2 regions of the Streptomyces sp. NPDC046915 genome follow, and region 2 is predicted to be linked to the other one. Evidence: predicted binding sites of a transcription regulator. Region 2 holds the regulator's gene; the other holds the start of a gene.
What was found. Region 2 encodes HrcA, which represses chaperone genes, less so after heat shock. Its sites were predicted from a motif close to TTNGCACTCNGNNNNNCNGAGTGCNAA; they were not measured.

Region 1 (11,366 bases), on a different contig from region 2:
CCGCCCGGCATGCCGCCACCGGCGGGCGCGGCGGCCTTCTCCGGCTTGTCGGCGATGACGGCCTCGGTGGTGAGGAACAGCGCGGCGATGGAGGCGGCGTTCTGCAGGGCAGAGCGGGTCACCTTCGCCGGGTCGATGATGCCCTGGGCGATCATGTCGACGTACTCGCCGGTCGCGGCGTTCAGGCCGTGGCCGACCGTCAGGTTGCGCACCTTCTCGACGACGACGCCGCCCTCGAGACCACCGTTGACGGCGATCTGCTTCAGCGGGGCCTCCAGCGCGAGCTTCACGGCGTTGGCGCCGGTCGCCTCGTCACCTTCGAGCTCCAGCTTCTCGAAGACACCGGAGGCCTGGAGCAGGGCCACGCCGCCACCGGCGACGATGCCCTCCTCGACGGCCGCCTTGGCGTTGCGGACGGCGTCCTCGATGCGGTGCTTGCGCTCCTTGAGCTCGACCTCGGTGGCGGCACCGGCCTTGATGACGGCCACGCCGCCCGCGAGCTTGGCCAGGCGCTCCTGGAGCTTCTCGCGGTCGTAGTCGGAGTCGCTGTTCTCGATCTCGGCGCGGATCTGGTTGACGCGGCCGTTGACCTGGTCGGAGGAGCCGGCACCGTCGACGATGGTGGTCTCGTCCTTGGTGATGACCACCTTGCGGGCCTTGCCCAGCAGGTCGAGGGTGGCGTTCTCCAGCTTGAGGCCGACCTCCTCGGAGATGACCTCGCCGCCCGTGAGGATGGCGATGTCGCCGAGCATGGCCTTGCGGCGGTCACCGAAGCCCGGGGCCTTGACGGCGACGGACTTGAAGGTGCCGCGGATCTTGTTGACGACCAGGGTCGACAGGGCCTCGCCCTCGACGTCCTCGGCGATGATCAGCAGCGGCTTGCCCGACTGCATGACCTTCTCCAGGAGCGGGAGCAGGTCCTTGACCGAGGAGATCTTGGAGTTGGCGATCAGGATGTACGGGTCGTCGAGGACGGCCTCCATACGCTCCATGTCGGTGGCGAAGTACGCCGAGATGTAGCCCTTGTCGAAGCGCATACCCTCGGTGAGCTCCAGCTCCAGACCGAAGGTCTGGGACTCCTCGACGGTGATGACGCCTTCCTTGCCGACCTTGTCCATGGCCTCGGCGATGAGCTCGCCGATCTGGGTGTCGGCGGCGGAGATGGAGGCCGTGGAAGCGATCTGCTCCTTGGTCTCGACGTCCTTGGCCTGCTCCAGCAGGGCGGCGGAGACGGCCTCGACGGCCTTCTCGATACCGCGCTTGAGGGCCATCGGGTTGGCGCCGGCGGCTACGTTGCGCAGGCCCTCCTTGACCAGGGCCTGGGCGAGAACGGTCGCGGTGGTCGTACCGTCACCGGCGACGTCGTCCGTCTTCTTGGCGACTTCCTTGACCAGCTCGGCGCCGATCTTCTCGTACGGGTCCTCGAGCTCGATCTCCTTGGCGATGGAGACACCATCGTTGGTGATCGTGGGGGCGCCCCACTTCTTCTCGAGGACGACGTTGCGGCCCTTGGGGCCGAGCGTCACCTTCACGGCGTCCGCGAGCTGGTTCATGCCGCGCTCGAGGCCGCGCCGCGCCTCCTCGTCGAACGCGATGATCTTGGCCATGTGAAGTGGTCCCTCCAGGACTGGGGGTGATTCCTTCGGACCGCGCCCGCGCCCGCGACGGACGGCTCGCGGACCCCGTGGTTCCTTGCCCCACTTGGCCTGCGGGCCTCACCGACCCGGTCCTTCGTTGTCACTCTCACCTTCAGAGTGCTAACGCCAATGATTAGCACTCGCCCATGCCGAGTGCAAGCGGCTCGAGCGGATCCCCAGGTGAACAGCGGGCACGTACGGCGTCCGGGCAGGCCGAAGGGCTCGCACCCCGGGAGGTACGAGCCCTTCGAAGATGTACAGAAGAACGTCGCTGTCAGTCGGCGCGTGCTTCAGCTGGTCGCGAGCCGGACCATGTCCGCCTGCGGCCCCTTCTGGCCCTGCGAGATCTCGAAATCGACCCGCTGCCCCTCTTCCAGGGTGCGGTAACCGTCCATCTGGATCGCGCTGTAGTGGACGAAAACATCCGCACCACCGTCGACCGCGATGAAGCCGTACCCCTTCTCCGCGTTGAACCACTTGACGGTGCCCTGAGCCATGCCTAACTCCCCTATTACTGGCCCTTGCACAGATCCACACTTCGCGGATCCGGGTCAGACCTCACCCCCCAAGGATTGGGGGCGTGCGCCGGAACGCGTCGACCGCGGCTGAATGTATCTGTCCAACTGCCGTCTGCAACAGGTCAATCGGACGAGAAATCTGGACGGGCACGGTCGGGAATCTGCCAAAAATTCGGCTGAATTCAGGGCAAGTCGGGCCCCGTAAAAGGCTCATAAGGCGCAAAACACACGCACACTTTGGCTACTTCTTGTCGGGTGTGCGGTACGAATCCAGGGCCCATGACCCGGGTTTCAGAAGCGCGTTCCCCAACTGTACCGCGCTCAACCACATGGAATTGCCCCCTCCACTTCTCTCACGGAGGGGGCAATTCGATGAACTCTCGGTAACCTGTGTTACCGAAGGTAATGTTCTGTCATTCGGTCAGCCGCTTCGGGCCGCCTCAGCCGCCGGCGACGGCCGGAATGATCGAGACGCCCGCACCGTCCGGCGTCGCCGTTTCCAGACCCTGCTCAAAACGCACGTCGTCGTCGTTGACGTACACATTGACGAAGCGGCGCAGCTTGCCCTGGTCGTCCAGGACACGGGCGGCGATGCCGGTGTGGTTCTTCTCCAGGTCGGCGATGACACCGGCGAGGGTCGCGCCCTCGGCCTGGACCTCGGCCTGGCCGCCCGTGTAGGTGCGCAGGATGGTCGGGATGCGGACGGTCACGCTCATGCGAGGCCTGCCTCTCGGAAGGAGTCGAGGTTCGGGCGGATCGTGGCGGTCAGGCCGGTGCCTGCCACCGCGTCCAGGGTCTTGAGGCCGTCGCCCGTGTTGAGGACGACGGTCGTCTTGGTCGGGTCGAGGACGCCGTCCTTGATCAGCTTCTGCGTGACGCCGACCGTCACACCGCCCGCGGTCTCCGCGAAGATGCCCTCGGTACGGGCCAGCAGCTTGATGGCGTCCACCACCTGCTCGTCCGTCACATCCTCCACCGCGCCGCCCGTGCGGCGCGCGATGTCGAGGACGTACGGCCCGTCCGCCGGGTTGCCGATGGCGAGGGACTTGGCGATGGTGTTCGGCTTCTGCGGGCGTACGACGTCGTGGCCGGCCTTGTACGCGGTGGACACCGGCGAGCAGCCCTCGGCCTGGGCGCCGAAGATCTTGTACGGCCTGTCCTCGACGAGACCGAGCTTGATCAGCTCCTGGAGACCCTTGTCGATCTTGGTGAGCTGGGAGCCGGAGGCGATCGGGACGACGATCTGGTCCGGCAGCCGCCAGCCGAGCTGCTCGCAGATCTCGTACGCCAGGGTCTTGGAGCCCTCCGCGTAGTACGGCCGCAGGTTGACGTTGACGAAGCCCCAGCCCTCACCCGCCGGGTCACCGATCAGCTCGGAGCAGAAACGGTTCACGTCGTCGTAGTTGCCCTCGATGCCGATGAGCTCGCCGCCGTAGACCGCGGCCATGACGACCTTGCCCTGCTCCAGGTCGTGCGGGATGAACACGCAGGACCGGAAGCCGGCGCGGGCCGCCGCGGCGCCCACCGCGCCGGCCAGGTTGCCGGTGGAGGAGCAGGAGAGGGTGGTGAAACCGAAGGCGCGCGCCGCCTCCAGCGCCTGGGCGACCACGCGGTCCTTGAAGGAGTGCGTCGGGTTGCCGGAGTCGTCCTTCACGTAGAGACCGCCGGTCACGCCCAGCTCGCGGGCGAGGTTGTCGGCCTTGACGAGGGCGGTCCAGCCGGGGTTGAGGTTCGGCTTGTCGGCCACGTCGGCCGGGACCGGCAGCAGCGGGGCGTAGCGCCAGATGTTCGCGGGGCCCGCCTCGATGCGCCTGCGGAGCTCCTCGGTGTCGTAGGACGAGAAGTCGTAGGCGATCTCCAGCGGGCCGAAACACTCCTCGCAGGCGAAGACCGGTCCCAGCGGCACCCGGTGGCCGCACTCGCGACAGCTCAGGGCGGCGGCGGGGCCAAGGTCTACGGTGGAGTCGGTGGTGCTTGCAACAGTCTGCACAGCCATGTGAGGCGAGGCCCTTTCTCCTCATCTTCCTCACGACGCATCTCGCCGTGAGACGGATTTGGCACCTTCCCAAGCCGGGAGCCTCGCGGAACGATCAAGACTGATCTACGAGAACCGACTGGAGGGTTGCCGGGGCTTCATCGGGCCGTGTCCCTCTGCCCCTCTGGATGAGCGGTATGCGGTTGTGTGTGCGGTTGTGAACAGCGGTGACCTCGGACATGCGATGGTCATCCGCGTTGTTCAAGACTGTAACCGAAGGCCGGGACAGTTGAGATAGTCGTCCGAACCGCGAGACAAACAGTGAGGAGCCGCCCACCGTGCTGGAAGAAGTCGAGCGCTGGCTGAGCACCCGCTCCTGGTCGGTGACCGATCGTCCGCTCCACCAGATCCTGGCCGCCAAGCAGCGCACGGGCCAGTCGGTCAGTGTCGTGCTGCCCGCGCTCAACGAGGAGGAGACGGTCGGCGACATCGTCGCGATCATCCGCCACGACCTCGTGCGGCAGGTCCCGCTCGTCGACGAGATCGTCGTCGTCGACTCGGGGTCCACCGACCGCACCTCCGAGGTGGCCGCCGCCGCGGGCGCCCGGGTCGTCCACCGCGACGCCGTCCTGCCGCGGATCCCGGCCGTGCCCGGCAAGGGCGAGGTCCTGTGGCGCTCGCTGCTGGTCACGCGCGGGGACATCGTCTGCTTCATCGACGCCGACCTCAGGGAGTTCTCCTCCGACTTCGTCTCGGGGATCGTCGGCCCGCTGCTGACGGACCCGGACGTGGACCTGGTCAAGGGCATGTACGACCGTCCGCTCGGCGGCGCGGCGGGCCAGGGCGGCCGGGTCACCGAGCTGATGGCGCGTCCGCTGCTGAACATGCACTGGCCGCAGCTGGCCGGCTTCGTGCAGCCGCTCGGCGGGGAGTACGCGGCCCGCCGCTCGCTGCTGGAGCAGCTGCCCTTCCCCGTCGGGTACGGGGTGGAGCTGGGCATGCTGGTCGACGCACTGCATCTGGTGGGCCTGGACGCCCTCGCCCAGGTGGACGTGGGCGTGCGCAAGCACCGCCACCAGGACGGGCAGGCGCTGGGCCGGATGGCCGCCGCCATCTACCGCACCGCCCAGCTCCGGCTGGCCCGCGGGCATCTGATCCGGCCCTCCCTCACCCAGTTCGAGCGGGGCGAGGACGGCTTCGAGCCGCGCACGTTCTCCGTGGACACGGAGGAGCGGCCGCCGATGGTGGAGATCGCGGAGTACGCGGCGCGGCGGGTGGCCTGACTCCGCCGTGTCCCGTCCGTATCCCGTCCATGTCACTCCGCAGGTGAGGGAACGTACGTTTGAGCGTTTCCGGGCCGGGCTAGGTTGAGACTCATGGCTTCCACGGCTTCCACGCACGGTGCTGAGGTGCTGGTCGCGTCCAACCGCGGCCCGGTTTCGTACGAGGTGCGCCCCGACGGCGGGGGCGGCTCGCTGCACGCCAAGCGGGGTGGCGGCGGGCTGGTCTCGGGGCTGTCGGCGATCGGTTCGGACGCGAACGCCCTGTGGGTGTGCGCCGCCCTGTCCGACGGCGACCGCGAGGCGGTGCGGCGCGGGGTGGGCGAGCCGGGCGTACGGATGCTGGACATTCCGGCCGACGTGCACGCCGACGCCTACAACGGCATCGCGAACTCGGTGCTGTGGTTCGTCCACCACATGCTGTACCAGACCCCGCTGGAACCGGTCTTCGACGCGGAGTTCCGGCGGCAGTGGGCGTCGTACGAGGCCTACAACCGGGCGTTCGCCCAGGCCCTGGCCGAGGAGGCGGCGCAGGGCGCGGCGGTGGTCGTCCAGGACTACCACCTGGCACTGGCCCCCCGGATGCTCCGCCAGCTCCGCCCCGACCTGCGCATCGGCCACTTCTCGCACACTCCCTGGGCCCCGCCGGACTACTTCCGCCTCCTGCCCGACGACATCGCGGCCGAGCTGCTCGGCGGGATCCTGGGCGCGGACCGGGCGGCGTTCCTCACCCGGCGCTGGGCGGACGCGTTCACCGCCTGCTGTCACGAGGTCCTCGGCCCCGGCATTCCCTCCGGTACGCGCATCGGGGTGCACGGTCTCGGTGCGGACGCGGACTTCCTGCGCGAGCGGGCGCACCGGCCGGACGTGGCCGAGCGGATGGCGGCGCTGCGGGCGGAGATCGGTTCGGCGCCCGACGGAAAGGCCCGGAAGACGATCGTCCGGGTCGACCGCACCGAGCTGTCGAAGAACATCGTGCGCGGGCTGCTGGCCTACCGGCAGCTCCTCGACGACCACCCGGAATGGCGTGAACGGGTGGTGCACGTGGCCTTCGCCTACCCCTCGCGGCAGGACCTCGCGGTGTACCGCGACTACACGGCCGAGGTGCGGCGGGTCGCGGAGGAGATCAACTCCGCGTACGGCACGCCGGACTGGACCCCGGTCGTCCTCCACGTCAAGGACGACTTCGCCCGCTCCCTGGCCGCGTACCGGCTGGCCGACGTGGCCCTGGTCAACCCCATCCGGGACGGCATGAACCTGGTCGCCAAGGAGATCCCAGTGGTCTCCGACGCGGGCTGCGTCCTGGTGCTGTCGCGGGAGGCGGGCGCGTACGAGGAACTGGGCGAGGACGCGCTCACCGTGAACCCGTACGACATCACGGGCACGGCCCACGCCCTCCACCAGGCCCTCACCACGCCGGACGCCGAACGCGCGGAACGCTCGAAGCACCTGGCCGCCGCGGCCACGGCCCTGCCGCCGGCCCAGTGGTTCCTGGACCAGCTTCGAGCCCTGGACGGCTGATCAGTCCAGCGCCGCCGCGAGCCCCCGCAGCAGTGCCATGACTCCCTCGGGGCCGTTCACCACCAGGTCCGCGCGTTCGGCGAGTTCGGTCACCTCTGCGCTGCCGCTGCACACCAGGAGGCCGGGGACGCCGTCGGAGCGGAGTTTGTCGACGGCGGCGAAGGCGGGAAGGTCGCCGAGGTCGTCGCCGGCGTAGAGGACGGACTCGGCGCCGGTCTCGCGGACGTACTCCAGGAGGGCGACGCCCTTGTCCATGCCGGGCGGGCGGAGTTCGAGGACCATGCGGCCGGGCTCGACGATCAGGCCGTTCCGGGCGGCGAGGTCGGTCAGGGGGCCGCGCAGGGCCTCGAAGGCGGCCTGCGGGTCGTCGGCGCGGCGGGTGTGCACGGCGACGGCCCGCCCCTTCTCCTCGATCCAGGTGCCGTGCCAGGCGCCGATGTGGTCGAGGAAGCCCGGCAGTTCGGCGCGGACGGCGGTGACGCCGGGGTGCGGGGCGGGGGCGCTGACGGTGCCGGTGACGGCGTCCCAGCGTTCGGCGCCGTAGTGGCCGAGGACGACGAGGTGCTCCAGGCCGGGGACGCCCGCGAAGCCGCCGTACCGCACCGCGACGCCGGCCGGGCGGCCGGTGACCACGGCGACGGCGGCCACCTTCGGGGCGAGGGCGGCGAGCACGGGGACGGCCTCCGGGTGGGCGCGGGCCTGGTCGGGGTCCACGACGATCGGGGCCAGCGTCCCGTCGAAGTCGAGCCCGATCACCGCGGAGCGCGGCCGCGTGAGCAGCGCGCGCAGCCCGTCCCGCCCGGCCTGGGTGACGGGGGTCGGCAGCGGGTCCATCTGGTTGTCCGGGTCCGTGGAGTCCGTCGTATGGATGCCCATGGACCGACCCTATCCACGCAACCTCGGATGCACTCCTGGAAGCGCCCCCCGCTACAGCCGGGCCCTGCTGGGGGCTGCCGCCCCCAGACCCCCGCATCGGCCCTGAACGGGCCTCGTCCTCAAACGCCGGACGGGCTGGATGATGCCGACCGGGGTTGAGAGGCTCCTGGGACGCAGTCCCCGATGGGGTGCAGGGGCGGAGCCCCAGGGTGGGGTGACTTCCCAGTTGGCCGTCATGGGTGGGTGGGTGGGTGGGAAACGCCGGGCCTCCGGCCAAGCCCCGCGCAGCGGCTACCGCTCGGCCCGGCGGGACTCCCGTACGCGGCGCAGGCGGTTGATCGTTATCGGGTCGTGGGCCAGGGCCCGCTCGTCGTCGAGGAGGGCGTTGAGGAGCTGGTAGTAGCGGACGGGGGCGAGACCCAGTTCCTCGCGTATCGCCCGTTCCTTGGCGCCGGGGCCCGTGAAGCCCCGGCGCTCCAGCGCGAGGATGCCCTGTTCGCGTCGGCCGAGCTGGTCCCGTTCCATGTCCTGCACGGTAGCGCGGGGCACCGACAACGCCTCAGTTCGCGGCGCTGCTGTCCGCCGAGGTGGCCGTCGCCTGGAGGCGGCTGAGGGTGGCGAGGGGGCTGCCGTCGGGGCCGACCGCCTGGCCGATGTCCTTCTTGATGCCGGCGGCGACCGCCGCCCAGGAGGTCTTGCCGGCGGGGTAGAGCTCGGAGGTGGGGAGTTCCGTGAGGAAGGGCCGCAGGTCCTGGTCCCGGGACGAGGCGGCCATGACGTCCGACGCGGAGGTGGTGACGGGCAGCAGCCCGTAGCGCCGGGAGAAGTCGAGGACGTTCTTCTCCCCGTAGACGAAGTCGAGGAAGTCGCCCACCTGCTCGGCGTGGCCGTTCTGCTTGAAGGCCATCATCCAGTCGGAGACGCCCATGGACGCCTTGGTCTGCGACGTCCGCCCCGGCATCGGCACCGTGCCGAACTTCACGCCCTTCTTCTCGGCCTGCTGGATCAGCGTCGGGTGGCCGTCGATCATGCCGGCCTGGCCGTCGGCGAAGGCGGTGAACGCGTCGGCCCGGTTGAGCTTGGCCGGGGCGACCGGGCCGGTCAGGCCCTTGCCGACCAGGTCGTCCTTGAGCCAGGTGAGGGTGTCGACGTTCTGCGTGGAGGCGAGGGAGTAGCCGCCGATGTCGTCGGTGTAGCCGCCGCCCCCGCTGAGCATCCACTGCATGGTCTCGGCCTGGGCCTCCTCGGGGCCGAGCGGCAGCGCGTAGGGGTACTTCACCCCCATCGCCTTGAGCTTCTCGGCGTCGGCCGCGAGTTCGCTCCAGGTGGTGGGCGGGGTGAGGCCCGCCTTGGTGAAGAGGGTCTTGTTGTAGAAGAGCACCCGCGTGGACGCGGCGAAGGGTATGCCGTACTGCGTGTGCCGCCACTGGCCGGCGTCGGCGAGCTGGGAGACGAAGTCGGCCTGGACCGGGATGGAGAGCAGGTCGGAGACGTCGTACAGCTTGCCCGCGGCGGCGTAGTCGGCGTAGGCGCCGATCTGCGCGAGGTCGGGCGCCTTGCCGGCGGCGACCATCTCCTTGACCTTGCGGTCGACGTCGTTCCAGGAGTACACGGTGACGTCGATCTTCACGCCGGAGTGCTTGGCCTCGTAGGCCTTGGCCAGCTCGTCCCAGTACTTCGCGGAGCTGCTGGCCGCCGAGTCCCCGTAGTCGGCGGCGACGAGTCTGAGGGTGACGTCGGACGATCCGGTGCTCCCGCAGCCACCGAGGACCGCGGTCATGCCCAGCGCGGCGACCGCCGCGATCGTTCCTGCCGTACGACGACCCACTGCTCTTGCCCCAAACCCTGCTGTTTCGTCATTCAATATGTGAACCCCATAAGGTCTACACCACGTGAGTGGACTAGACCTCTTGCGGGTCCGCGGGCCACACTGTTCCCGTGAGACATGTCATCGCCCTCGACGTCGGCGGTACCGGGATGAAGGCCGCCCTGATCGGGCCGGACGGCGAGCTGCTGCACCAGGACCGCCGGGCGACGGGCCGCGAGCGCGGACCCGACGCGGTGGTCGAGGCCATCCTCGGCTTCGCCGCCGACCTGCGCGCCCGCGGCGAGGAGCGCTTCGGCGAACCCGCCGCCGCGGCCGGCCTCGCCGTGCCCGGAATCGTCGACGAGGACCGCGGGACCGCCGTCTACGCGGCCAACCTCGGCTGGCGCGACGTACCCCTGCGCGATCTGCTCGCCGACCGGCTCGGTATCCCGGTCGCCCTCGGCCACGACGTGCGCACCGGCGGCCTCGCCGAGGGCCGCACCGGCGCGGGCAAGGGCACCGACCGGTTCCTGTTCGTGGCGCTGGGCACCGGGATCGCCGGCGCCATCGGCCTCGACGGCCGGGTGGAGTCGGGCGCGCACGGCTTCGCGGGCGAGATCGGCCACATCGTCGTACGGCCCGGCGGCATCCCCTGCCCGTGCGGACAGCACGGCTGCCTGGAGCGGTACGCGTCCGCGGCGGCGGTGAGCGAGGCCTGGGCCGCGGCCTCCGGCAGCCCGGAAGCGGACGCGGCCGACTGCGCCAAGGCCGTCGTGTCCGGTGACCCGAACGCCGTCCGGGTCTGGCAGGAGGCCGTGGACGCGCTGGCCGACGGCCTGGTCACCGCGCTCACCCTGCTGGACCCGCGCACGCTCATCATCGGTGGCGGGCTCGCCGAGGCCGGGGAAACCTTGTTCACACCGCTCAGGGAGGCCGTCGGGCGGCGCGTCACCTTCCAGAAACTGCCGTCCGTCGTCCCCGCGGCCCTCGGGGACACCGCCGGGTGCCTGGGCGCGGGGCTGCTCGCCCGGGATCTCCTCGAATCAACCGACCCCTCGGAGGTAACCGCCTGATGCCCCCCACCAAGGTTCTCGCCGGCGCTTCTGTGGTGCTGCCCACCGGTACCGTGCCGGACGGGCGGGTGATCGTCGAGGGTACGACGATCACGGCCGGCGCACGCCCGGACGCGGAGGTCGTCGACGTCAGCGGCCACTGGCTGGTCCCCGGCTTCGTCGACCTGCACAACCACGGGGGCGGCGGAGCCTCGTTCTCCGGCTCGGCGGACGACGCCCTGAAAGCCGTCCGCACCCACCGCCGGCACGGCACGACCACGCTGGTCGCCTCCACCGTCACCGGCGAGATGGACTTCCTGGCCCGGCAGGCGGGGCTGCTGAGCGAGCTGGCCGAGCAGGGTGACATCGCCGGCATCCACTTCGAGGGCCCGTTCATCTCGCCGTGCCGCAAGGGCGCGCACTCCGCGGCACTGCTGCGCGACCCGGACCCGGCGGAGGTGCGCAAGCTCGTCGACGCGGCGCGCGGACAGGCGAGGATGGTCACCCTCGCCACCGAACTGCCGGGCGGCATCGACTCCGTACGGCTGCTGGCCGAGCACGGTGTGATCGCGGCGGTCGGGCACACGGACGCGACGTACGAGCAGACGGTCGAGGCGATCGACGCGGGCGCCACGGTCGCCACCCACCTCTTCAACGCGATGCCCGTCCTCGGTCACCGCTCCCCCGGCCCGATCGCCGC
Region 2 (11,366 bases):
CACCCTCCAGGGAGTCGACCACGAAGACGGGCGCGGTCATCGGGCACCGCCCTGGGACAACGCTGTCGTCGCCGCCTCGGCCTCGGCGGCCAGCACCTCGACCAGTTGCCCGGCCGGCAGGTCGCGCGCCATCCGGTGCCCCTGGCCCGCCCACAGCGCCATGCCCTGCGCGTCTCCGGCCTTGGCGGCGGCCCTGCGCAGCGGCAAGGTCAGGTGGTGGACCTCCGGGTAGGCGGCGGGGGCGTACGGGCCGTGCTCGCGCAGGAACCGGTTGACCAGGCCGCGGGCCGGGCGGCCGGAGAAGGCGCGGGTCAGCTCGGTGCGGGCGAACAGCGGGTTGGTCAGCGCCTGCTTGTGCAGGGCGTTCGCGCCGGACTCGGGGGTGGCGAGGAACGCGGTGCCCAGCTGGGCCGCGCTCGCGCCGGCCGCCCTGGCCGCGGCGATCTGGCTGCCGCGCATGATGCCGCCGGCGGCGACGATCGGGATGCTCACGGTCTCGCGGACCTGGGCGATCAGTGAGAGGAGGCCCATGCCGGAGCGGTCGTTCTCCTGGATGTCCCGGTGGGCGCCCTGGTGGCCGCCGGCCTCCACGCCCTGCGCGATGACCGCGTCGGCCCCGGCCCGCTCCACCGCGAGGGCCTCCTCGGCGGTGGTCGCGGTGACCAGGGTGACGGTGCCGGCCCGGCGCAGCGAGTCGAGCGCGTCCCGGCTCGGCACGCCGAAGTGGAACGAGACCGCCGGCACCGGGTTGTCCAGCAGCACGGCGAGCTTGGCGTCGTAGCCGTCGTCCCGGCCGCTGTCCGGGTCGCCGAGCTCGGTCTCGTACCAGGCGGCCTCGCCGGCCAGCTGGTGGGCGTAGACCTCGACCGCACCGGACTCGGCGTACTCCGGCTGCGGCATGAAGAGGTTCACGCCGAAGGGGCGGCCGGTCAGGCTCCGCAGCTGCTTGATCTCCTGGTACATGCCGTCGGCGGTCTTGTACCCGGCGGCGAGGAACCCGAGCCCGCCCGCCTCGGAGACGGCGGCGGCGAGCTGCGGCACGGAGACACCGCCCGCCATGGGGGCCTGCACGATCGGATAAGTGAAGAGATCGGTCAGTGCGGAGGACATGACGGCATGTTGTCACGTCCTCCGAACAAGTCCGAATCCGGCCTTCCCCTGACATATGCCAGCGGCATTATCAGCGGTCAGGGACCGTAAAACGGGACCTCAGCGCCCGTTGAACGCGTCCTTCAACCGCGAGAACAACCCCTGCTGCCCAGGCTGGAACTGCCCCTGCGGGCGTTCCTCGCCGCGCAGCTTGGCCAGCTCGCGCAGCAGGCGTTCCTGTTCGGGGTCGAGCTTGGTCGGGGTCTGGACCTCGACGTGGACGATGAGGTCGCCCCGGCCGCCGCCGCGCAGATGCGTGACGCCCCGGCCGTGCAGCGGGATCGACTGACCGGACTGGGTGCCCGGACGGATGTCGACCTCCTCCATGCCGTCCAGCGTCTCCAGCGGCACCTTGGTGCCGAGGCACGCCGCGGTCATCGGGATGGTGACCGTGCAGTGCAGGTCGTCGCCGCGCCGCTGGAAGGTGGAGTGCGGCAGCTCGTGGATCTCGACGTACAGGTCACCGGCGGGACCACCGCCCGGCCCGACCTCGCCCTCACCGGCGAGCTGGATGCGGGTGCCGTTGTCGACACCGGCCGGGATCTTCACGGTCAGGGTCCGCCGGGAGCGTACGCGGCCGTCGCCGGCGCACTCCGGGCACGGCGTCGGCACCACCGTGCCGAAGCCCTGGCACTGCGGGCAGGGGCGCGAGGTCATGACCTGGCCCAGGAAGGACCGGGTGACCTGGGACACCTCACCGCGGCCGCGGCACATGTCGCACGTCTGGGCGGTCGTGCCCGGCGCGGCGCCCTCGCCGTTGCAGGTGTTGCAGACGATCGCCGTGTCGACCTGGATGTCCTTGGTCGTCCCGAAGGCCGCCTCGTCCAGCTCGACCTCGATGCGGATCATCGCGTCCTGGCCGCGCCTGGTCCGCGAGCGCGGGCCGCGCTGGGACGCCGTACCGAAGAAGGCGTCCATGATGTCGGAGAAGTTGCCGAAGCCACCGGCCCCGAAACCGCCCGCGCCGGCGCCGCCGGCCTGCGAGAGCGGATCGCCGCCGAGGTCGTAGACCTGCTTCTTCTGCGGGTCCGACAGCACTTCGTAAGCGGCGTTGATCTCCTTGAACCGCTCCTGCGTCTTCGGATCAGGATTGACGTCCGGATGCAGCTCGCGAGCGAGCCGGCGGAAGGCCTTCTTGATCTCTTCCTGCGACGCGTCGCGGCGCACGCCGAGAACGGCGTAGTAGTCCGTGGCCACTTACGACTCCGCCAGGATCTGTCCGACGTACCGTGCCACTGCGCGTACCGCTCCCATCGTTCCCGGGTAGTCCATGCGGGTCGGTCCGACCACGCCGAGCTTGGCAACAGCCTCGCCGCCCGAACCGTAGCCGACCGACACCACCGACGTGGAGTTGAGTCCCTCATGGGCGTTCTCGTGGCCGATGCGCACGGTCATGCCCGAATCCTTCGCCTCGCCCAGCAACTTGAGCAGGACGACCTGCTCCTCCAGTGCTTCGAGCACCGGCCTGATGGTGAGGGGAAAGTCATGTCCGAAACGGGTGAGATTGGCGGTACCGCCGATCATCAGCCGCTCCTCGTTCTCCTCGACGAGTGTCTCCAGAAGAGTGGAGAGCACGGTCGAGACCGTACCGCGATCTTCTATGTCGAAGCCCTCCGGGAGGTCCTCGACCAGCCTCGGCACGTCCGTGAACCGGCGGCCCGCGACCCGGCTGTTGAGCCGCGCGCGCAGGTCCGCCAGGGACATCTCGCCGAACGGGACCGGGCAGTCGATCATCCGCTGCTCGACCCGGCCGGTGTCCGTGATCAGCACGAGCATCACGCGCGCGGGGGCGAGCGAGAGCAGCTCCACGTGCCGCACGGTCGAGCGGGTCAGCGAGGGGTACTGCACGACCGCGACCTGCCGGGTCAGCTGCGCGAGCAGCCGCACCGTGCGGGCCACGACGTCGTCGAGGTCGACGGCGCCGTCGAGGAAGTTCTGGATCGCCCGCCGCTCGGGGGCGGTCATCGGCTTGACGCCCGCGAGCTTGTCGACGAAGAGCCGGTAGCCCTTGTCGGTGGGGATGCGCCCGGCGCTGGTGTGCGGCTGGGCGATGTACCCCTCGTCCTCCAGGGCCGCCATGTCGTTGCGGACGGTGGCCGGGGAGACGCCGAGGCTGTGCCGCTCGGTGAGCGCTTTCGAGCCGACGGGCTCCTCGGTGCCGACGTAGTCCTGGACGATGGCGCGCAGCACCTGAAGCCTGCGTTCACTCAGCATCCGCGCACACCTCCAGAAAGTCGTCCCCTGCGGCCCTCGGGCCCTTCGCCTGGCACTCTGTGCGTGCGAGTGCCAGCGTTCCCCGGCCCAGTGTACGGCCGTGGGGTACACCCCGGGCAAGGCCGGATCGTGCCGCCGTGCCGGGGCGCGGTCGTACCCGATAGCGTCGCGGTATGACGGTGACTTGGGAAGAGCTGGGGTGGGAGCGGGTGGCCGCCGGGGTGGGACGGGTCCGGCTGCCGCACTGGGACTGCACGACGGGACTGGTCGTCGGCGAGGGTACGGCGCTCGTGGTGGACGCCGGGTCGAGTCTCGCCGAAGGCGCGCTCCTGCGCACTCAGGCGCAGGAGCTGGCCGGGTGCCGTGTGACCCATCTCGCGCTCACCCACCCCCATTTCGACCATGTCCTCGGTGCGGCGGCCTTCGCGGGCGCGGAGATGTTCGCGGCGGTGGGCATGGACGCGCTGTTCACGCACGAGCGCGCGGAGCTCCGCCTGGACGCCGTGCGGCAGGGCCTGCCGGTGGCGGAGGCGGACGAGGCGGTGGACGCTCTTCCCGTGCCCCGCCATCTGGTCTCGGGCGAGTGGACCCTCGACCTCGGCGACGGCCGCCAGGCGCTGCTGGCCAACGTGGGCCCGGGGCACAGCGCCCACGACCTCGTGGTCCTCGTCCCCGGCTCGGTTCCCGGCGAGCCCGAGGTGGTGTTCTGCGGCGACCTGGTCGAGGAGTCCGGCGAACCCCAGGCCGGCCCCGACGCCGTACCGTCCCAGTGGCCCGCCGCCCTCGACCGGCTGCTGGACCTCGGCGGCGAGGACGCGCTGTACGTGCCCGGTCACGGAGCGGTGGTGGACGCGGCGTTCGTGCGGCGGCAGCGCGACGAGTTGGCGGCGCGTTTCGGCGTGTCGCCCTGATGGCGGTACCGCTTCTCCTATCGTCAGCCGAATGCGCCAGTACTCCGCCGACCTGACCCCTCCCTGGAAGAAGCCGAAGCCCGTCCCGGAGGTCCCGGCGGAGGCCGGTCTGGTGGTGGAGGAGCCCGGCACCGGCTTCTGCGGCGCGGTGATCCGCTGCGAGGCGGGCACGGTCACCCTGGAGGACCGCTTCGGCAAGCACCGGGTGTTTCCGCTGGAGCCTCGCGGGTTCCTGCTCGAGGGCAGGGTCGTCACGCTGGTGCGGCCGTCGTCCTCGGCTCCGGTACGCCCCACCCGCGCCGCCTCCGGTTCGGTCGCCGTCCCCGGCGCACGCGCGCGCGTGGCCCGCGCCGGGCGCATCTACGTCGAGGGCCGGCACGACGCGGAACTGGTCGAGAAGGTGTGGGGCGACGACCTGCGCGTCGAGGGCGTGGTCGTGGAGTACCTGGAGGGCGTGGACGACCTGCCCGCCATCGTGGCCGAGTTCGGCCCGGGGCCGGACGCGCGGCTGGGTGTCCTGGTGGACCACCTGCTCCCGGGCACGAAGGAATGGCGCATCGCCGAGTCGGTGACCAGCGAACACGCCCTGGTGGTCGGCCACCCGTACATCGACATCTGGGAGGCCGTGAAGCCGTCGGCCCTGGGGATTCCGGGCTGGCCGCGGGTGCCGCACGGCCAGGACTGGAAGACGGGGGTCTGCCGGGCGCTGGGCTGGCCGTCGGAGAACACCGGGGCGGTGTGGCAGGCGATCCTCAAGCGGGTGGGGTCCTACAGGGACCTGGAGCCGGAGCTCCTGGGCCGGGTGGAGGAACTGATCGACTTCGTCACGGCCAGCGGTGGGGCCTGACGCCCTGGTGGGCGCCGAATCAGTCCACCAGGTCCCGCACCACCGCGTCCGCCAGCAACCGCCCCCGCAGCGTCAGCACCGCCCGCCCCTCCTCGTACGGCTCCGCCTCAAGCAGCCCCTCCCCCAGCGCTCGCCGGGAGGCCGCCAGGCCCTCCTCCTTCAGCAGGGACAGCGGCGCACCCTCCCGCAGGCGCAGCTCCAGCAGGATGCGCTCCACCCGCCGGTCCTCGTCGGACAGGAGCTCCCGCCCGGCGCCCGGTGAGCGACCCGACGCCAGGGCCGCCGCGTACGCCCCCGGGTGCTTCACGTTCCACCAGCGGACGCCCCCCACGTGCGAGTGCGCCCCCGGCCCCGCGCCCCACCAGTCGGCGCCCCGCCAGTACAGCTCGTTGTGCTGGCAGCGGCCCGACTCGGAGGTGGCCCAGTTGGAGACCTCGTACCAGTCGAAGCCGGCCGCCGACAGCCGCTCCTCCGCGATCAGGTAGCGGTCGGCGTGGACGTCGTCGTCCGTCATGGGGACCTCGCCCCGGCGGATGCGGCGGGCGAGCTGGGTGCCCTCCTCGACGATCAGGGCGTAGGCCGAGATGTGGTCCGGCCCGGCGCCGAGGGCCGCGTCGAGCGAGGCCCGCCAGTCGTCGTCGGACTCTCCCGGGGTGCCGTAGATCAGGTCCAGGTTCACATGCTCGAAGCCCGCCGCGCGTGCCTCCGCCACGCAGGCCTCCGGGCGGCCCGGGGTGTGCGTCCGGTCGAGCACGCGCAGCACGTGCTGCCGCGCGCTCTGCATGCCGAAGGAGATCCGGTTGAAGCCGCCCTCCCGCAGCCGCGCGAGGTACGCCGGGTCCACGGACTCCGGGTTCGCCTCGGTGGTGACCTCCGCGTCCGCCGCCAGGCCGAACTCGTCCCGGATCGTCCCCAGCATCCGTACCAGGTCGTCGGCGGCCAGCAGCGTGGGCGTACCGCCGCCGACGAACACCGTGCGGACCTCGCGCGGGTCGTCGCCGAGCACCTTGCGGGCCAGGCGGATCTCGTCCGTCAGGGTGTCCGCGTAGTTCTCGCGGGAGGCGAGCACGCCGCCGGTGCCGCGCAGCTCGGTGGCGGTGTAGGTGTTGAAGTCGCAGTAGCCGCAGCGGGTCGCGCAGTACGGGACGTGCAGGTAGAAGCCGAGGGGCCAGCCGGCGGCCCCGGCGAGCGCGGGCGCGGGCAGGGCACCGTCGGCGGGGACGGGCTCGCCGTCGGGGAGTGCGGAGGGCATGCCCTCCATTGTCCCGTACCGGCGGGATTACTCCGCCCGCAGCACCAGCAGCGCCAGGTCGTCCTCGGGCAGGCCGCCGCCGAACTCGTGCACCAGCCGGCGGATGCGCTCCGCGATCAGCTCGGCGCTCAGCCCCGCGCAGCCCGCGAGCGCCCGCGCGAGCCCGTCTCCGTCGTCGAACTGGCGGGAGCCGGAGCGCCGCTCGGTCACCCCGTCCGTGACGCACAGCAGGGTGTCTCCGGGGCGCAGCTCGAAGGTCTCGCTGGTGTACGTCTCGTCCTCGATGACCCCGAGGAGCGTTTGCGGCTTCGCGACCGTACGGACCCGGGCGTCGGGTCCGAGGAGCAGCGGCAGGGGGTGCCCGGCGGAGGCGAGGGTGCAGCGGACACCGCCGTCGAAGGGGGCGAGCTCGCCGTACAGCAGGGAGAGGAAGCGGGTCTGCGGGCCGTCGCCGGGGCGGCCGCCGGCGGCGACCAGGGCGCGGGCGGCGGCGTCGGCGGCCTCGGTGGCGTCGTCGAGGAGGAGCTGGTTGAGGCGGTCGAGGACGTCGGCGACGCGGTAGCCCTCACGGGCGAGGAGCCGCAGCCAGGGGCGGGCGAGCCCGATCACCACGGCGGCCTCCGGCCCCTTTCCCTGTACGTCGCCGACCGCGAAGCACCAGCGGCCGTCGCCCGCCGGGAACAGGTCGTAGAAGTCGCCGCTGGGGCCGCCCTTGTCGCACGGCTCGTAGACGAGTGCGCTGCTCACGCCGGGGATCTCGGCGACCGCGCCGGGCAGCAGCCCGCGCTGGAGGACGGCGCTGATGGTGGCCTGGCGGGCGTACTGACGGGCCGCGCCGATGGCCAGCGCCACCCGGCGGCCGAGGTCCTCGACCAGGCCGGTGATCTCGTCGGGGAAGGCCGTCGGTCCGCACCGCCCGATCACCAGCGTGCCCAGCGGACGGCCGCCCGCGATCAGCCGGTACGCCAGCGCGGAGCCGTCCGTGCCGTGCGGGCCGAGCGCCTCGCCGGGCCAGGGGTAGGGCTCGGGGCCGGACCGTAAGCCGTCCCGGGGGCACGGCGGGTCCTTCTCCAGGGCCCGGCGCAGTTCCTCTATGCGGTTCTCGCTGCCGTGCCACACCCGCGCCAGCCGGGGCCCGGCCGTCCCGGTCACGGTCGACTCGTCCTCCAGCCACACCGCGCACCAGTCGGCGAGCCGGGGCACGAGCAGCTGTCCGGTGAGCGCGGCGACGAGGTTCTCGTCGAGTTGTCCGGCGAGCAGGTCGGAGGCCTCGGCGAGGAAGGACAGGGCGCCGCGGCCGAGCCATTCGCGATCGCGTTCGGCGCGGTGGGGGTCGCCCCGATCGAGTGCGGTGGAGAGCGGGGGCGGGTCGAAGGCGAGGATCCCGGCGACCTCCAGCCCGCGGTCGGCGGCGTAGGCCTCGGGCTCCTGGGCGGCCGGCCTGTCCTCGGCGGGCAGGCGCGCCCAGACCGTCTTGGCGCCGGTGCGGTAGGTGACGCCCCAGGCCTCGGCGAGGGTGGCGACCAGGCGCAGGCCGCGGCCGTACTCGGGGGGCTCGTGCGGCGTCTCGGTGCCGCCGCGGCGCGGGGCGCGGGAGGGGTGGTGGTCGCAGGCCTCGACGACGAGCGCGCCGGTCTCCTCCAGGCGGCAGATCAGCTCGACGTCGGTGCCCGCGTGCACGACGGCGTTGGTGACGAGTTCGCTGACGACCACCAGGGCGTCGTCGGCGAGCCGCTGGGAGGGCGCGAGGCCGAGGTCGTGCCACTCGGCGAGCGCCGCGCGCAGCAGTGCGCGGGCGGATCCGGGTGCGAGGGGGCTTCCGGGAAGGGTCGCGCATATCTCCGTACGCTCCCCCGCGCCCCCGTGCGCGGGCACATCAGAGGCACGGGAGACGGTCTCCCGTTGCGTCGGTATGGCGCCCATGGCCGACTCCCCGAGCAGATCGGACGAACTTCAGACGAATGCGTCTCGGTGACTGCGGACAGAGTGACAGACTGGCTGCGCCCATAAGCGCCGAGTTACCGAAGTGGGCCGCCATGAGTGAGAACACTGGCACGCGTGTGCTCGAAGACGGACAGAAAACGGAACAAGTCCGAGCATCCGAACTCCGAGCGTCCGAACTGGGCCCGCTGCTCGCCGCGATGACCGCCGCCCGGGACGGCGACTTCACGAAGGTACCGGAGACGGGTCACGGGATCGTCGCCGAACTCATCGCGGTCTACAACCAGGTGATGGACCGCAGTGTGCACTTCAACTCGGAGGTCCGGCGGGTGAAGCGGGAGCTGGTGCGGCACGGCCGGCTCGACGAGCGGGTCTCGGCGAGCCCGGGGCAGGGCGCCTGGACATCCCGGGTGAACGACGTGAACCAGATCCTGGACGCCCTGGTGGCCCCGGCGGCCAACGCCACGCGCGTGCTGGACGCGGTGGCCGGCGGCGACCTGACCCAGCGGGTCGACCTGCACGACGGCAGCCGTCAGTTACGGGGCGATCTGCGGCGGCTCGGCCGGGCGGTGAACACGATGGTCGACCAGCTGTCCCTGTTCACCGGCGAGGTGACCCGGGTGGCGCGCGAGGTGGGCACCGAGGGGCGGCTCGGCGGGCGGGCGAAGGTGCGGGGACTGTCGGGCAGTTGGCGGGACGTGACCGAGGCGGTCAACACGATGGCGGCCCGGCTGACCGCGCAGGTCCGCGACATCGCCCTGGTGACCACGGCGGTGGCACGCGGCGATCTGACCCGGACGGTGACGGTGGAGGCGACCGGCGAGCTGCTGGAGCTGAAGCTCACCGTGAACACGATGGTGGACCAGCTGTCCGCCTTCGCCGACGAGGTCACCCGGGTCGCCCGCGAGGTCGGCACCGAGGGCCGGCTGGGCGGCCGGGCGCAGGTACGGGGTGTGTCCGGGGTCTGGAAGGACCTCACCGACAACGTCAACTTCATGGCGTCGAACCTGACCTCGCAGGTCCGCAACATCGCCCAGGTCACCACCGCCGTCGCCAACGGCGACCTGAGCCAGAAGATCACGGTCGACGCGCAGGGCGAGATCCTGGAGCTGAAGTCCACGATCAACACCATGGTCGACCAGCTCTCCGCCTTCGCCGACGAGGTCACGCGCGTGGCCCGTGAGGTCGGCACCGAGGGCAATCTGGGCGGGCGGGCGCAGGTGCGCGGGGTGTCCGGGGTGTGGAAGGACCTGACGGAGAACGTCAACTTCATGGCGGACAACCTGACCTCCCAGGTCCGCAACATCGCGCTCGTCTCGACCGCCGTCGCGCAGGGCGACCTCGGCAAGAAGATCACGGTGGAGGCGAAGGGCGAGATCCTGGAGCTGAAGTCCACGATCAACACCATGGTCGACCAGCTCTCCGCCTTCGCCGACGAGGTCACCCGGGTCGCCCGCGAGGTCGGCACCGAGGGCAACCTCGGCGGCCAGGCGCAGGTCCGGGGCGTCTCGGGGGTGTGGAAGGACCTCACGGACAACGTCAACTTCATGGCGCTGAACCTGACCTCGCAGGTCCGCAACATCGCCCAGGTCACCACCGCCGTCGCCAACGGCGACCTGTCCAAGAAGATCACCGTCGACGCGCGCGGCGAGATCCTCGAACTCAAGGACACGGTCAACACGATGGTGGAGCAGCTGCGCGCCTTCGCCGACGAGGTGACCCGCGTGGCCCGCGAGGTGGGCACCGACGGCCGGCTGGGCGGCCGGGCCCAGGTGCTGGGCGTCCTGGGGGTCTGGCGGGACCTGACCGACAACGTCAACTCCATGGCGGACAACCTCACTTCGCAGGTCCGCAACATCGCGCAGGTCACCACGGCCGTCGCCAACGGCGATCTGTCCAAGAAGATCGACGTGGACGCCCGGGGCGAGATCCTGGAGCTGAAGACCGCCATCAACACCATGGTCGACACGCTGTCCTCCTTCTCCTCGGAGGTCACCCGCGTGGCCCGCGAGGTCGGCAGCGACGGCCGGCTCGGCGGTCAGGCGCGGGTGGAGGGCGTGTACGGCACCTGGAAGCGCCTGACGACGAACGTGAACGAGCTCGCGTCGAACCTGACCACCCAGGTCCGCGCCATCGCCGAGGTCGCCTCCGCCGTCGCCCAGGGCGACATGTCGCGGTCGATCACCGTGGAGGCGCGCGGCGAGGTCGCCGAGCTGAAGGACAACATCAACCTGATGGTGGCCAACCTGCGCGAGACCACCCGGGCCAAGGACTGGCTGGAGTCCAACCTGGCCCGGCTGGCCGCGCTGATGCAGGGCCACCGGGACCTGATGGAGGTCGCCGACCTGATCCTGCGGGAGCTGACCCCGCTGGTGAACGCCCAGTACGGCGCCTTCTACCTGGCGAACCCGGAGGAGGACCCGGCGGTCCGCAGCGCCGTGCCCGCGAAGGGGCTGGCGTTCATCGCCGGGTACGGGTCGGCGGAGGGCGCGACCGTCGAGACCGGCGGTCTCCCGGTGCACGGCCTGGTCCGTCAGGCGGCCCGGGAGAAGAAGCGGATCCTGGTGGAGGAGGCCCCGCCGGACTACATCAAGATCAACAGCGGTCTGGGCGAGGCGGCCCCCACGACCATCGTCATCATCCCGATCCTGTTCGAGGACAAGCTCCTCGGCGTGATCGAACTCGCCTCCTTCTCCCGCTTCTCCGATGTGCACCTGGCCTTCTTCGACCAGTTCGTGAACACCATCGGCGTCGCCATCAACACGATCATCGCCAACTCCCGTACGGAGTCCCTCCTCGGCCAGTCCCAGCGGCTGGCGATGCAGCTCCAGGAGCGCTCCGACGAACTCCAGGAACAGCAGGCTGAGTTGCAGCGCTCCAACGCGGAACTGGAGGAGAAGGCCGCGCTGCTGGCGACGTCGTCGCAGTACAAGTCGGAGTTCCTCGCCAACATGTCGCACGAGCTGCGCACCCCGCTGAACTCGCTGCTGATCCTGGCCCGGCTGCTGTCCGACAACCCGGACGGCCATCTCTCCGACCAGGAGGTCCAGTT

Region 1: groL (chaperonin GroEL) is a predicted target of HrcA. The motif match lies at 1,771-1,797, and genes of this name have one in related genera.

What each region holds. Positions count from the first base shown of each region.
Region 1 is NZ_JBEYXB010000008.1:259,992-271,357, forward strand. Features, by position in the region: gene groL (chaperonin GroEL) at 1-1,607, opposite strand, end outside; gene ABZ915_RS22425 (cold-shock protein) at 1,928-2,134, opposite strand; gene ABZ915_RS22430 (MoaD/ThiS family protein) at 2,596-2,871, opposite strand; gene thrC (threonine synthase) at 2,868-4,151, opposite strand; SAM riboswitch class I at 4,170-4,325, opposite strand; gene ABZ915_RS22440 (glucosyl-3-phosphoglycerate synthase) at 4,469-5,413, shown strand; gene ABZ915_RS22445 (trehalose-6-phosphate synthase) at 5,507-6,931, shown strand; gene otsB (trehalose-phosphatase) at 6,932-7,807, opposite strand; gene ABZ915_RS22455 (DUF3263 domain-containing protein) at 8,099-8,332, opposite strand; gene ABZ915_RS22460 (extracellular solute-binding protein) at 8,367-9,587, opposite strand; gene ABZ915_RS22465 (ROK family protein) at 9,746-10,687, shown strand; gene nagA (N-acetylglucosamine-6-phosphate deacetylase) at 10,687-11,366, shown strand, end outside.
Region 2 is NZ_JBEYXB010000002.1:568,344-579,709, reverse strand. Features, by position in the region: gene ABZ915_RS07315 (16S rRNA (uracil(1498)-N(3))-methyltransferase) at 1-40, opposite strand, end outside; gene ABZ915_RS07310 (nitronate monooxygenase) at 37-1,110, opposite strand; gene dnaJ (molecular chaperone DnaJ) at 1,210-2,346, opposite strand; gene hrcA (heat-inducible transcriptional repressor HrcA) at 2,347-3,363, opposite strand; gene ABZ915_RS07295 (MBL fold metallo-hydrolase) at 3,537-4,274, shown strand; gene ABZ915_RS07290 (DUF3097 domain-containing protein) at 4,306-5,121, shown strand; gene hemW (radical SAM family heme chaperone HemW) at 5,141-6,373, opposite strand; gene ABZ915_RS07280 (SpoIIE family protein phosphatase) at 6,401-8,296, opposite strand; gene ABZ915_RS07275 (HAMP domain-containing protein) at 8,515-11,366, shown strand, end outside.